Regions from separate parts of the Lysinibacillus irui genome, predicted to be linked through region 2. Evidence: predicted binding sites of a transcription regulator. Region 2 holds the regulator's gene; the other holds the start of a gene.

Region 1 (7,675 bases), 1.2 Mb from region 2:
ATGGCTGTTCGCCTGATTGTAATGATTGAATAGCTGATTTGATTGTTTTGAAAACAAGGGAATTATTATTCGAATGACCTAACACATAACTCACAATTGAACCATCATATAAATCGATAATTGCACTTAAATAAGCTTTTTTCCCGTTTCCATACTTAAACTCTGTGACATCTGTACACCATTTTTCATTGGGCTTTTTCGATGTAAATGCTCTATTTAATACGTTCTCCGCCACATGATGTGCTGGGGATTTACGATAAGGCTTGCGCTTTCTACGAATAACAGACTTCAATCCACTAATCTGCATTAAACGATAAATACGCTTTTCGTTAACCATCGTTTGATTATTTTCTTTTCGCTGACGATTGATTGTCAACGTTGTACGACGATAGCCGTAAATACCATCTACTTGTTGGTAAAGGAGATGAATGTCCTTTAAAATGGCTTCATTTTCAACTTCTCTGTTAGAAGGCTTGCGACTTAACCACTTATAGTAAGCTGCACGCGAAACATCAGCTATTTCACATAGTAAAAGAATCGAAAGTTCTTCCTCTCGATGTAAATCTTGAATCGCTAAATAGCGTTGCTGTAGACGTATTTGGCTTAACGATGCCTCCTTTCGATTTCCTCTAACTTTTTTAAAAATAAATTTTCTGCACGTAAACGTTCATTTTCACGTTCAATACGTTGAATCTCTAATTTCAATTTCTCCTCAACGGTTAATTCGACTTCATCTTTTGTGCGACCACGACGATCACGTAATCCCTCTTCACCATTCGTTTCAAATTTCTTCGTCCATTGATATACCTGTTGATACGAAACACCATAGGTATGCGCTGCCAACTGATAATTTTTCTGGTGCTTCAAACAGTACTCGACAATCTCAATACGTTCTTCAAAAGTTGTCTTTCTTCCTTCGGTCATAGCTTGACTCATTCCTTTACCTGAATCTTTTATTTCACTATGACTAGTATACTTTTTTACCCAGCTTTTTAAAACGGAGGTACTGCTAATCTCGTATTTCGCCAACACCTCCATCTGTGAATAATTTCGTTGAATGTAGTCCTCCACAGCCGCTAATTTTAACTCTTTTGAATAGAACTTACATGAAGTAGCTTCTTGTAATCCTTCACGTCCACCTGCCTCAAATTTCATTTTCCATCTATGAAAAGTTTGATGATCTATTGAAAACCTTTCACACAATTCATTGATAGAATAGTGACCTTCTTCGAACAATTGAAGGATATATAGTTTCAACTCGAGTGAATGTTTGCTTCGCCCCATAAAAAATACTCCCCTTAGATAAACAGATTTTATTTTTTCATCTGTCTACCTAATAGGGAGCATATCATAAATGCCGTCTTGGTCTATATTTATTTTTATTCTTCTTCATTATTTTCAATTATCTGATCCGCCTGTAAAAGATAAGGAATCTGGATCCCTGATATACATTGCAATAAAAACACCATCTTTTTTATATTTAACTGCATGGTATGCAATTCCATCTATTTCTCCATCTCCTTCCTTTTCAATTTTCCACCCATTCTTCCTTATAATAAGTTTATAATCGATTGGTATTTTTCTACCAGAAACACTATCCCATGTTATTATATATGAACTTAATGTACCGACTTTGCTTTTAGATATTATCTCCACATCTTTTGGTACTGGAAAACCATATAAGAATTCTTCTTTTTCATATCTTGAGTCTATAATATTGGTATATATATAAAATGTTCCTACAGCTACTACTAAAGCAAGTGCAATGACTATTGCTATTTTTTTCACTTAAATCCCTCCTCAAATTTTATTATTACAACTATTTTCCTTTTTTAAGAGTCTTATTAAATGTATGTATACATAAATTACAATAAGGCCCAGGTGCTCAATTAATTTTGAGCCTGGGCTTTTTTTGTTTTACTTATTGAGCTTTTTTATCAAAGAATAAATTTAAATCTGTTTTGTCAGTATCTTCAGCTAAAGCTGCGTGTATATATTGGTTTAATTCCTTTATTTTTGCTTTTTCAAAAAATGGCACACTTATGTAATATGGTGTTCCTGATTTCTCTATGTTTAATATCGTTTGAATGCCACTACCAGCAATTCCGACACCAATAATTAGCCAAATTAAACCACCGAAAAAACTTTCGCCTATAGATGAAAGTCCAAGTAAAGCTAGAAATAATCCAATAATTATTGCTTTAAGATTATATTTTGAAGATAACATTGATCCAGAAATATTCTTCAGAGGTATACTTTGTTCATCTTTACCTGCTGGAATAAATCCTAGAATTGTGTTTGATAAATTGGTTTTTACAAATCTGTTATCAACTTCTACGGCTCCTTTCACCCAAAAAAATAATAGACTGGTTGAAAAACTTATTTTCTTCATGTGATAATTTCCCCTTTTATATATTATTTGTGTGGCTAAATATGACTATACCAAATTACCCAAAACATGTCAGTAAAAATTTTTATGAAAAATAGACCAATGTGATTAGTTATTTTATTAACTAAGTAAACCCAGGACTCATTTTATTTTGGTTTAATATTCATTCCACAAATTGATACTTGTCAAAATACAAACATATGTTCTATGGTGTATACAAACGAATGTTCTGTAAGGAGAGGTTAAAATGGCAAAAACAAAAACACCTACAAAGAAAAAGGAACCTAAGCACCCAGATCGTGATGAATTCGACTTAGAGGAAATCGCAAATGCGTTAACTGAAGCTATGGAAGAAAAACAAACCAAAGTCTTTAGTATCTATAAACATGATGAAACTCTAGAAGGTACAGTCACAAAAATGGATGTAAACACAAAACTAATCCATATTAAAGATAAGTACTACAACATTCATAAAGTACATTTCTTAGATATTTTAAGTATTTTTGATACTGAATATTAGTGGAGAGTGATTTGTGATGCTACATGATCGTGGGAATATGAAATGGACATCAATGATGCTACCAGAGCATTTGGTGGAGATTAAGAAGTGGAAAAAGGAACAGTATTTTGATAAAAAGCGTGAGTTGACTGAATGGGAGCTTGAAGAGATTGAGCAAACTATCCAGCGTGCTTTTAAGATGCGAAAACTAATCAAATTAACACTGTGGGACCATAACAAGCTACATGATGAAATAGGAAAAATAACAGGAACAGATTTGTGTAGGAAAGAACTACTTTTAGATGCTGATTTATCAATAAAGCGTATTAATTTTGATCAGATACAAAAAGCATCATTGGTAGATACAGATGATTAAGCCTGATGAACGTAGAAATGTACATGAATTTATCCTATTGGATATGGCAGTAAAGTCTTTACAGAATGACTACGATACACTAGGGAATCTGAAAATGGCTAAGGTCTATATTCAAATAGTTGATGACCTATTAAAAGTTATAAGGCCTGATTATTACAACAAAAAGCGCATGTTAGCGAAACAAAAAATAGAGGTAGTCAAGTGGATTCACATTGACCAATATTTTAGCGATGTTGTGGTGAAAAATCCTGGAGAAGATGTAGTACTTCGATACGCAAAACAAGCTCTAAAAACCCAAGTTGAAAATCTAATTTTTAACTATTTTAAAGGAGATAAGTCATAATACAAAACAAAACTTTCAATAAAGCTTAACCCCGTCTAAGTGAGGACGGGGTTTACACAAAAATAACAACAAATTCTTTTAACATTTAAGTTATATTCAACAATCGCGCCCGATTGTGGAAGAAATACTCTACAAAATAGTTTTTTTATCCTCATTGTCCTATTTTAAAACTGTCTCGGCTGGGGTAAATGCTTCCCATTGATTATATTTCGTTGTTATTGATGAAATAAACCAATACTCTTTAAATGGTTCTAAATTCTTCTCCACGAGTATAATCTTCTCCCCACCACCAAAGTCTCCATATGATGCCCATAAATCGTATTTAACGATGTACTGTATTTTTGATTCGCTGAGCTTTTCTACTTTAGTAAAACGAAAGTTACTAACCGAAGGGTTTGACTGACCTGTTATCCAGTGAGTTTGCTCGAATTTACTCTTGATTGCTTTCGAAGCGCAGGGGACAACATCGCATATTGAACAGCACCACTTCGATTATTTACACCTGATATCCACAATTCAACAGCTTCTTTTGGTTCGGTTACCATCAAACCAGTCATAAAAGACATTAACTGGCTTTCTAAAGGAGTGAGTTGTTTGCCTTCAGTATTCTTTTCCTCAAAGGAAGGAGGAGTATTGTTCGATTTTGCATTTACTGTTCCATAATACAAACCATAAATTAATATACTAAATAGAACCAAATGAAAAGGTTTACTTTTATTCACTTCCATCACCTTAAATTATATTTAGGTTTAGTATATCCAGTTCAATTACAACATTACCCATTCAAGTAAATGGCCCTTTTCATGGAAAAGCACAATTCTTGCTGCAGAATTGCGCCCGATTTCGGTATAAAAAAATTTCACCTATTGTTGATATTGCAATAGTTTTCACTTATCCATGAACGCAACTTATCTGCATAGAAAGGGCGTTCATCTGGTTCAGTGTAATAACCTTTGGTTAGGTATAGGTTATCGTTTTCATACCTTGGATAGACATGGAGATGATAATGCCACACATCTTGATTTCCAGCAGGTTCATTATGTTGTCGAGTAGAAACTCCATCACAACCATATGTATTTTTCATGGCAAACGCTGTCAATTGAGCAGCACGATGAATTTCAGCAGCTACTTCTGCTGGAAGCTCATATATATTCTCGAAGTGTTCGTTAGGAACAACGATAACATGCCCCATGTTATTAGGCCACCACTTGCTTGCGATAAACGCTGTTACATATTTATTCTGATAAATAATGTCTCTTTGTTTAGTTCCCTTATTTGGTTTTTCTTTACCTGATACTACCCGACAAAATGGGCATTCGTACGCTTCTGGTTTATGTGAATATAATTCCATATCTCGTTAGCACTCTCCTTAGTTTTGAAAACTCTGTTCCTTTTACTATCCTTTAAAACTTATAATAATCATCTCAAATATCCATTATTTCTACAATTAGTTATTCAGCAATATAGCTCTTAAACTGAATAAGACACATTTCTTATAAAAGAAGGTACTGCACCCGATTGTGGAAGATCATTTCATCTAAAATCCCAGTAATTGAAGTTGAGGATTGAGAACAATTTTACAACGTCTCTATATACAGGTTTTTATTCAGAACACACAACGTTTTCTACAAAAAGTTTTACTGGGGCTATCTTTATAAACCTTTGCATAAAAAGCTATATAAATGCTTATAGAAAAAGCCAAGAAACGTTAATTTCACAACATTCGCGGCCTTTTAATGTGTTTCCAAATCTTACGTTTGGGAACGTTTATTAAATTTATTTTGTATGCATAATAAATCCTTGTTTTACTATTGATTATGATAGCTGCTGCATTATTATTAAGAGTTTGAACTTAATGTAATAATTTCAGACTCAGCACCTTCAATTATAAGGTTTATTTTAGAAGAAGAAGGTGTTTTAGTTTCTTGTTCAACGGCATCTCCACTAAAATAATTCCCCTTATCATCTAACCTTATGTTACCTATGCCCCAACCTAAAAAATCGGGACTTTCTACAAAGAAATTATTTTCTTGGAGTTCATCTAGTTTTTCTCCCTTATACTGAACCCTTATACTTTGCCTCTCATTTCCCCAAAAATCATATGAAGTAATTAATTCTCCACTCCATTTATCTCCCTCTCCTTTAAAGACGGTACCACTTTTATCATTATTACAAGATGCTAACAATAACGAGAAACTCATAAATAAAGTCCCAATTAATATCTTTTTCAAATCAAAAACCACCTTTACTAATTTACCCAATATATATAAGTTCTACCAATAATAAATAAATCCTTCTACAACTATTCTGCGACGTTAGTTGAATAAAAAAGGCCCCAAAGCGTGTTTGGTAATCTTTCATAAAAGAATGTTATTCAATAATATGGCCCGTTTGTTGAATAAACACCATTTAAATTAAAAAGTCAAGGAAGAGTAGTAATATAGAGGCCATCGTGAAAATTTTAGATAAAGATAATTATCTCCCAGTGAACCAATCTAAATGATTACCACCAGTACCTTGATTTACATGTATTTTTGTCTTGTTTACCGTGAGATAATGGTATATGAGAGGGAATAGGTAATGTTATTTACTCCAATTAAACCAATGTTACTTCATATGGGTAATAATGATGAAATTAATGACAATCCGGAATGGATTTACGATATAAAATGGGATGGTTGGCGCATCCTTTTGCATAAAGAAGGAGATAGGCTTGAAGCTTTTACTCGACATGGTAACAATGTGACAGCTAAGTTTCCTGAACTTCAAATTCAGTCACATAAAGCAATCATTGATTGTGAGGGAGTAGTGTTAAGAAATGGTGTATCTGTGTTTGATGACTTCGCTTTCGGGGTCGACTAACAAACACAAACAAGATCGAACAGGCTACTTTATCGCATTCGGGAACTTTCATTACTTTTGATGTACTGGCAACTGATAAGACTCTTACAAATAAACTGTTAGTGGAACGCAAAGAAATCCTTTCATCAATGATTGAACCATCAAATAGTTTACTTGTCACACCATCAATTGTGGGCAACGGTAGCAGTATCTTTCAATTAACAAAGGATAGAGGTATGGAAGGTATCGTTGGAAAGCGAAGTAATTCCACATACAAAACAAATCACCGTTCACATGAATGGTTAAAATATAAACATTTCAAAATTGCGGATGTTGTGATTTTTGGGTACAAAGAGAATCCTTTTACGATGTTGGTGGGCAAACGATTAAATAACGGTAAGTATAAGCCACTCGCAAATGTAGAATTTGGATTCAAGCCAGAGGAAAAAACTGCATTCAGAGAAATAGCTAAACAAATCGTTACCAAAGTAGAACAAGATATGATGTGGTTGGAACCTAGACTGTGCTGCAAAGTACAGTATTTAGAGAAAATACATCAGGTTCTTTAAGATTGTATCGTTTAAAGGTTTCGATTTCGATAAAGTTCCAGAAGCTATAAACTAAAACCAGGTGCTCGAATGAGTACCTGGTGTTTTTTAGGGTTGTTTTGTAACTGCTCGTGCACGTTTATTTAATTATTCATAAAGTGGTACCCCACGGTACCCCAGATAGTACCCCACTTAAAAGTGTTTATATGAGTTTATATGGATTTAAAATTCATATTAGAAAAATTAATATTTATTTTAAATATCAAGAATAGCATCCCTCTATTTTTCTACGTTCCAATTTCCTTAGAGCAAAAACCCCACCAAATCAACACTTTTACGCTATAATGTAGGACGAGGTGAAGAAAATGTTTGTGAGTGAGAAACAGATTGAAATACGGTATGCAGAGACCGACCAAATGGGTGTGGTGTACCATGCAAACTACATCATTTGGATGGAGATTGGACGCACACAGCTTGTAAGTGATGCGGGCTTTGAGTATGCCGCTTTAGAAAAAGATGGCTATGTATCACCAGTAATGGATTTATCTATTTCGTATAAGGCAGCGATGCATTATGGACAGGTGGCAACTGTGCGCACTTGGGTGGAAAAGCATGACCGTTTACGTACAACCTATGGCTATGAAATTTTACATGAGGATGGCACGGTAGCAGCCACTGC
Region 2 (7,987 bases):
CGGAACGTATCTAAGTACTCCTTACGAAGCGCTGTTCGCTCCTTTGCCTCTTCCTCTGTTAATTGTCCACTTTTTGCTTTGGCAGAAAGTTCATTAATTCGATTAATTTTTTCTTTTGATAACATTGTTACACACCTTTCAATACCTATCTTAAAGACTTCAGTATGCAAAGTATAGCATGGTTTCCCTTAAAATGCAGTTATACCAACCCTTAATAACACCTCTTTGCTATTATTCACATGACTTCCAGATGTTAGAGGTGTATAACTATAGTAAAAGGGAAAAATTGATAGATATTGGGGGAATGAACGTGAATATTACAACTCAACGATTACTTATCAGAAATTTTGAAGCAAAAGATTTTCCTGCTATTTATAGTTATTTGTCAGATAAAACGGTGATGCATTACATGCCTGAAGGCGTTTTCGATGAAGAACAGGTACGAAAATTTATAATAGAAAACAGTGATGTACAAGCCAAACATTTTGCCATTGTTTTAAGAGAGCAACAATTGGTGATCGGTCATATTGTTTTTCACCGATACTTTGGTGAACATACCTATGAAATCGGATGGGTTTTAAATCCTCTTTATCAGAACCATGGGTTTGCTTCTGAAGCGGCGCTTGCTGTTTTAGATTATGGCTTCACCGAAATGAAGCTTCATAGAATAATTGCAACATGTCAGCCCGAAAATATCGCTTCATATAGGGTCATGGAAAAGATAGGTATGCGACGTGAAGGTTTTTTTAAAAAATGTATACCGCATGGTGAAGATTGGTGGGATGAATTTTATTACGCCATTTTGCAGGAAGAGTGGACGAACAAAGGAGAGTGTGAATGAAGAAAACGGCTGTATTATTATACCCTCAATTTAGTGAATATGAATTAAGCGTGGCCTTGTCTATATTAATGCAAGGTGGCAAACCTATCATCACCCTAGGTTTAAACAATGAACCAATACGCGGGGAATCGGGTTTATGCTGTGTAGTGGATTCTCTAATAAGCGAGGCGAACTTAGCTGATATTGATAGTCTTGTATTGCCAGGATGCATGGACATATCTTACCTACAACAAGAACAGGAAATATTCGATTTTATACGTGCAATCCACGATAAAGAAGGCATTATCGCAAGTATCTCTAGCTCCCCCTATTTATTAGCAAAGGCTGGAATTTTAGCAAACAAACAATACACGGTTGGTTTGCCTTTAGATGGAATAAGACAGTTAGGGATTTTTGATCTACGACATTATTCTGACGAACTCTTTGTGCAAGACGGCCATATCATTACAGCACGTGGTAGAGCCTTTATTCAATTCGGTATTAATTTAGGGAAAGCGCTAAATCTAAATTTTAATGCCAACTGGTATGAAAAATAAAACACTCCACATGTCTAATTCCTTGGACATCTCTTGTAGATTTTCGCTATAATAATGTCTAATACTTCGGACAAAAATGGAGGAGTAAATCTGAAGAATATTATCAAAGTTTTGAGAAAAAGATTAGGAATAACACAAGCTGCTCTTGCTAAGGAATGCGGGGTTGTCAGACAAACAATCAATTGTATTGAAAATGATAAGTACGATCCGACGCTTGAGTTAGCTTTTAAAATTGCTAAAGTCCTCAATAGTCGTATTGATGAGGTGTTTATCTATGAATAGATTTCATCCTAATTATATGATTACTATGAAAGATTTCGTAAAAGAGGACTCCGTATTATTACGAAAACAAACACAAGAAGTGACAATCCCTGTGACAAAAGAAGACCAACATACATTATTATCAATGCTGCAATATTTAAAAAATAGCCAAGATCCAAATCTAGCAAAAAAATATAAGCTTCGACCTGGAAGTGGACTATCAGCTAACCAAATTGGCGTAGATAAACGAATGTTTGCTATATTTTTTGATGACTATGAAATGATGTTGATCAACCCTAAAATAATCAGTCATTCTGTAAATATGATTTATTTACCAGAGGGAGAAGGGTGTTTATCTGTTAATCGACCAGTCCATGGTTTTGTGCCAAGATATGAACGTATTAAGGTTAAAGGTTATAACATTAATGGACAAGAAATCATCGTGCAGTTACAGGGCTATGGTGCAATTGTTGTCCAACATGAAATCGACCATCTAAACGGCATTATGTTTTATGATCGAATTAATAAAGAACACCCTTTTAAACTACCTACTAACGTAAGCATAGAAAGCTTATCTTCCTATTAATAGCGAAGTACAGAAGATAAAAAAAGATTAGCAGGCTATATCATTTTCCTGCTAATCTTTCTTGATGTTCTTGAAATCTGCGATGGACAGTCGCTTTACTAACTTCAAAACCTAACCCTCTAAGCGTTATAGAAATTTCTTCAAAGGTAAATCCACGTTTACGCAGCTTGACAATTTCATCTACAGGTAGTTCCTTACGCTCCTGACCATGCGGGTTACCTCGATTCGATAAATTATTTTCAGGACGGAAGCCATTCTCTACAGCACGACGCATACCTCTACGTATTTTAGCATTATGTATTCTACGCTGGTATTCCTCTACTATCGCTAAAATCTCAAGCAGCATCGTGTCCATTTCGTTTAGTTGAACCGGTCCTGCATCACGCATAGAGAAAACATCTGTTGCTGATTTTTGTAACAAATGCAACACAGCCATCCTTGCATTTCCACGTCCTAAACGTGTTTCATCTTGTACAAAAAGGGCGTTAATCCCCTTTTCTTTAATGAAATCAAGCATTTCAAGTAAGCCCTCACGTTCTACATCGTAGCCGCTGTGCTTATCCTTAAAAACGCCCTTCACCTCATAACCTTGCTCTTTTGCATAGCGCAGTAACTCTTCTTGTTGGCGCTCTAAAGACGAGCTTTGTGTTTCCTTTTCAGTACTTACACGGCAATAGACAACAGCCGACAGTTGATTATTGATCATTGTTCGTTTCTCGCAATTTCAATGGTATTGATGGGATCGGCATGATTACTCACTACAGGAATGACTAGAGATTTTCCTGCCACAATTTTAATATCCGCTAGCTCATTTTCTGTTTTCACAAGCTTAATCCAATCTTCAGTACTCATTTTACCACGGTATTGCTCTGCTAACGACCATAAGCTATCCCCGTGTTCGATTTGAATTTCAGCGTAACTAACGTGTCCTGGATCAGTAATGTAAAGATATCCTGCAAATAGTAGACAAACTCCCATCAAGATTGAAATATGTGTGTTTTTCTTTAACCATGTCATGTTCATAACCCCTTTTTAGAATGTTTGTTCGGAATGTATGTTCTCATAATAAAGCGAACAAACGTTTTTGTCAAACACTTTTCGAACCTATGTTTGCATACGTGTTCGCATTCTGTTATACTATCAAATAAGAAGAATGATATTAGAAAAAAGAGGTGAGCACTCATGAAAAAAGTTTCAAAAAGACAAGAGGATATTTTAGCTTTTATTAAAGAAGAGGTACGAGCTAAGGGCTATCCACCATCAGTACGAGAAATCGGGGAAGCAGTTGGACTTGCTTCAAGTTCCACTGTTCATGGTCATCTAGCTCGATTAGAACAAAAAGGCTTTATTCGTCGAGATCCAACAAAGCCACGTGCGATTGAAATTCTAGAGCCTGAAGAATCCATTCAAAAGCAACAAGTAATTCATGTTCCACTTGTTGGTAAGGTTACAGCCGGTTCTCCTATTACAGCTATTGAAAACATTGAAGAGTATTTCCCGCTACCAGATACGTATGGCACAAGTGAAGATCAATTGTTCATGCTTGAAATTATGGGGGAATCAATGATTGAAGCAGGAATTTTAGATGGGGACTTAGTCATTGTGAAGCAAAAGGCAACTGCCAATAACGGTGATATTGTTGTAGCTATGACAGCTGAGGATGAAGCCACTGTAAAACGTTTTTTCAAAGAAAAAAACCATTTCCGTTTACAGCCTGAAAATTCATCCATGGAGCCAATTATTGTCGATCAAGTTTCTATTTTAGGACAAGTTGTTGGTCTCTACCGTCGTGTGCATTAATTACGAAAATAGGTATCGAGGATTATATGTTCCTTATGAGCATGTATCCTCTTTTTTACGCAAAAAAAGAATCCACATACTAGCATTGGATTCTTTACTCTATGCCCTTCTAAGCTTCTTTTTTGAACTTTAAGCTAGCCTCTACAAATGCTGAAAATAATTTTTTAGCGTTCTCTTCTCCTGCTATGGCCATTTCCTCAGGATGCCACTGAACTGCCAAGCAAAATGGTAAATCTTCATGAACTACCGCTTCGATAATACCATCGCTTGATTTCGCTGCTACTTTTAATTTCTCTGCTAGAACATTCACAGCCTGATGATGAAATGAATTTACAGCAACTTTCTCTTGTTCTAAAATAGTTGCTAATAAATTATCTGCAATAATCTGTACATAATGAGTAGCTACAGCTCGACCTGATTGCTGTGCATGTTTAAGCAACTTCGTACTAAAATGGTCACTATCAATGTCCTGATATAAAGTACCACCTAATGCGACATTTAAAATTTGGATTCCACGACAAATACCGAAAATAGGCATTTTTCGTATAAAAGCAGCTTCAATTAAAGCTAGTTCAACTGTATCCCTCGCTGGATGAATTTTCCCTAGCTTTGGTGATGGCTCTGCTCCGAATAGAAATGGATGCACATCATAGCCACCCGATAACAATAAACCATCTGTAAGAGCTAAAATTTGAGCCGCATCCTCCTCAACACCTAAAGGAATAATAAGCGGAATTCCTCCCGCCTCAATAATACTTTGACTGTAAGCAGCATTTAAATGAGCGGATAAATCATCCTCCACAAAGGCTGTAATGCCAATAACCGGTTTCACTTGCTTCCCTCCATATACTTGAAGATTGACAATTACCAAAAACCTAAATACCAATTGATTAATGAATCACCATAAAAATAAACAATGATCGCTGCTAAGGCGATAGACGGACCAAAGGGGAAGGGTGTTTTTCTTCCTTGCTTACGCTTGAACAAAATGATAACCCCCACAATCATACCGATAACTGCCGCCAGAAATAGTGTTAACAGTGTATTGATTGTGCCAAGAACGAGTCCAATTAAAAAGAATAATTTAATATCTCCTCCACCCATGCCACCATTCGATATAACCGCAATAACATATAGTATGCCAAAACCAACGACAGCACCCACAAGACAATCCCACCATGGTGTTAATGGCGATAGTACCCGACCTACAACGAGGAATGGTAAAAAGAATATAAGCACCCTATCTGGGATGAGCATATAGGCTAAATCCGAAACAATAATAATAACGAACAAGGAGATAAATAAAAGCGCTACAATAAATTCTATGCCCCAACCTAGCCGCCAATAAGCAAAGGCAAACAAAACACCTGTCCATATTTCTATTGCTGGGTATATCCAACAAATTGTATAGCCACAGCTTCGACATTTCCCCCCTAAAAACACATAAGACAATACTGGTACTAAATCAATCATCTTTAATTGTCTATTACAGTTGATACAATGTGAAGGAGGATGGACAATCGATTCCTTCTGTGGGACACGTAAACCTACCACATTATAAAAAGAGCCAAAGACAAGCCCAAATAAAAATATAAAGATTGTATAAGCCATTTCCATTTTTTTGACCTCCTAAACCAATAGGAGCCCATACAAATCGTATGGTTCGCCTATCCATGTAAGTATTGTTCAATAACAAGTCCTCCTAACATTGTTAGGTTATTAAAGAATCTATTAAAATACTTGTCGCTATGGAAAATTTGGATAAAAACAATAGAGAATGAATGATGTAAGATTAGGGAAATGTTGAACTTTAAAAAGCGGGGAATATAGTAAGGTTTCGATATCATTTTAACATAATGTAAAAAGAGATTCCAAAATACATTGGAATCTCTTTTCTTCTTTATTTCCTCAACAACCTACCCGACAACAGCATGCCAATCCCACCAATTGTAATAAACAGAATTGCTCTAATTAATAAATCAAGTGCGGATAAGTCAAAGAATATAAGCTTAATAAACGCCATGACCAAAATGACAAAGCCTGTTGTACGGAGTGTTTTAAGATGATGTTTTGAACCAAGCCATAATGAAACACTGGCCGTCAAGAATAATGTGATCGTTGTAAGGGCAATGCTTAGCTTCCAATCTAGTACGTTATTATTCGTAAACTGTTGAATCAGCCCCCAAATAGAAATCATTGTGAGTACAATACCAGAACTTACAATAGCATCGACATATTTCCCTAGACGATCTTCATACAATCGGTAAATAAGCCCTTTTACAAAGATATCTACGATGATGGCTACAATGACTGCAATATAAACAAATCTAGTGATAATATTCAAACTATCCATCATTGAAGTCTTGGTGCTAATCAGCAAAGAGAATAGGAGGAAAAATGCGCCGAGAACTGGTGTTAACGCTCGCCCTTTGTATGATTCGGCAACTAGTAAAGAGCCTGCAAATAGTGCAGCTAATGCAATACTCATCATATAAGGAATACCGTTTGTGTCCACAAAATAAGCACTGTCTAGTTTGCCAATATAAGCTAAGAAATAGCCTGCTGTGACCACTGCTAAAATATCGATGATGTATAAATCCTTCATAACCTTTTCAAATGGTGTAATTGTTTCTTTTGGACGTCTTGCATATAAATATATGACGATTAGGTAGATAATCGGCATGAATAAACTTAGATGATCTATGCTGAAAAATGGTTTTGGCTCATGAAAGACGTAGTTTAATGTAAATGTCAACACAAGGAAAAATGAAGTAACTACCTTCATGATACTTGCCCGTATACGTAAACTCATCATAACACCAGCAAATATAATGAGCGGATAAAGTAAATCATCTATGTTATTTGGTAAATTCATTAGAAGTACGGTATTACATAGTGTAATAAATGCCAGCGTGACAGCACTATCCAATACTTCCTGCCAATTTTTACGATAGCTATAAAACGCTATTGCGCCAAATAAAATCATCAAGGTAATGAGTAGTATTTCTCCATTTTCAAGCGAACGGATAATAAGATTCATCAATATTAAAGTAAAAGAGCCTAAAGAAAATTGGAGCCCTATATGTAGTGGCTTCCATTTTGATTGCACACGATACAGTAGACACCAAATTGCGTAAAAGATTGCCAGAATCACCAGTAAACCAAGTGCAAAAACAACTTGCTGATCACTATTCATAAACGCTACAATGCTCACTGCTAGAACAGAGAAGAAAGTAGCTATATAAAGTGCAAGCTTTTGCTTGTGCTGATAAATGACCAATTGTAGTGCAGCAAACAATACGATCACAAATAGTAAAATAATGACGGCACTAAAATCCATATACTCTAGTAAATAAGGTAATAATAACGACGTAAAAGCAACAAAAATAGTGAGTGCTTCATTTTTCTTCAAATAACTAATGCCAATTCCATAGCCAATATACAGAATCGTAATGCCTAATGCAGGTGTTAGAGCGATGATTTCATACAAAATGGCACTTGCTGCTGTTGTTAAAATACCAACAATAAATGCCCCACCATATAGTGAAATTGTCATTGCAGCAGAGCCTACTTTTCTACGTTCCAATACGTAGGCAATGACCACCAATCCCACCGATAATGCATAGGCGAGGATGATTTTCACGTCATTCGATAAATAACCATAATCACTGACAAGTTTTAGTCCCCAAAGGACCCCCATCACTAAAATAACCATGAATACTTTTGGAAGTGCCCACATAACACGTTCCTCCATCGATGGCTGTGGTTGCACTTCTTTTTCCGTTACTTTGGACGGGATAGGCTTCGACTCCAGTGTGGGTTTTGGTTTTATTGGTTCTGATTGCTTGATTATCGATTGTCTGGCATCAAGAGTATTTATTTTTTCAGTGTTTTGAGTACGCTTTAGTGAAGACAACTCCTGACGTAAATCTGCCATTTCCTCCTCGAGCTTAGCAATTCTAC

The links. Region 2 encodes LexA, which represses DNA repair genes until DNA is damaged. Its sites were predicted from a motif close to CGAACATATGTTCG; they were not measured.
Region 1: OU989_RS12020 (YolD-like family protein) is a predicted target of LexA. The motif match lies at 2,583-2,596, and genes of this name have one in related genera.

What each region holds. Positions count from the first base shown of each region.
Region 1 covers NZ_CP113527.1:2,382,691-2,390,365, reverse strand. The annotation lists one part of gene OU989_RS12035 (IS3 family transposase) at 1-642, opposite strand, end outside; one part of gene OU989_RS12035 (IS3 family transposase) at 642-1,284, opposite strand; gene OU989_RS12030 (hypothetical protein) at 1,399-1,788, opposite strand; gene OU989_RS12025 (hypothetical protein) at 1,922-2,392, opposite strand; gene OU989_RS12020 (YolD-like family protein) at 2,637-2,909, shown strand; gene OU989_RS12015 (YolD-like family protein) at 2,926-3,264, shown strand; gene OU989_RS12010 (YhjD family protein) at 3,257-3,607, shown strand; gene OU989_RS12005 (hypothetical protein) at 4,015-4,329, opposite strand; gene OU989_RS12000 (HIT family protein) at 4,467-4,958, opposite strand; gene OU989_RS11995 (hypothetical protein) at 5,446-5,838, opposite strand; gene OU989_RS11990 (ATP-dependent DNA ligase) at 6,188-6,469, shown strand; gene OU989_RS11985 (ATP-dependent DNA ligase) at 6,484-7,017, shown strand; gene OU989_RS11980 (acyl-CoA thioesterase) at 7,362-7,675, shown strand, end outside.
Region 2 covers NZ_CP113527.1:1,204,852-1,212,838, reverse strand. The annotation lists gene OU989_RS05730 (DUF896 domain-containing protein) at 1-125, opposite strand, end outside; gene OU989_RS05725 (GNAT family N-acetyltransferase) at 311-841, shown strand; gene OU989_RS05720 (DJ-1/PfpI family protein) at 838-1,377, shown strand; gene OU989_RS05715 (helix-turn-helix transcriptional regulator) at 1,468-1,659, shown strand; gene def (peptide deformylase) at 1,652-2,224, shown strand; gene OU989_RS05705 (YneB family resolvase-like protein) at 2,265-2,930, opposite strand; gene yneA (cell division suppressor protein YneA) at 2,927-3,241, opposite strand; gene lexA (transcriptional repressor LexA) at 3,407-4,024, shown strand; gene OU989_RS05690 (gamma-glutamyl-gamma-aminobutyrate hydrolase family protein) at 4,134-4,856, opposite strand; gene OU989_RS05685 (prepilin peptidase) at 4,889-5,641, opposite strand; gene OU989_RS05680 (DUF2339 domain-containing protein) at 5,925-7,987, opposite strand, start outside.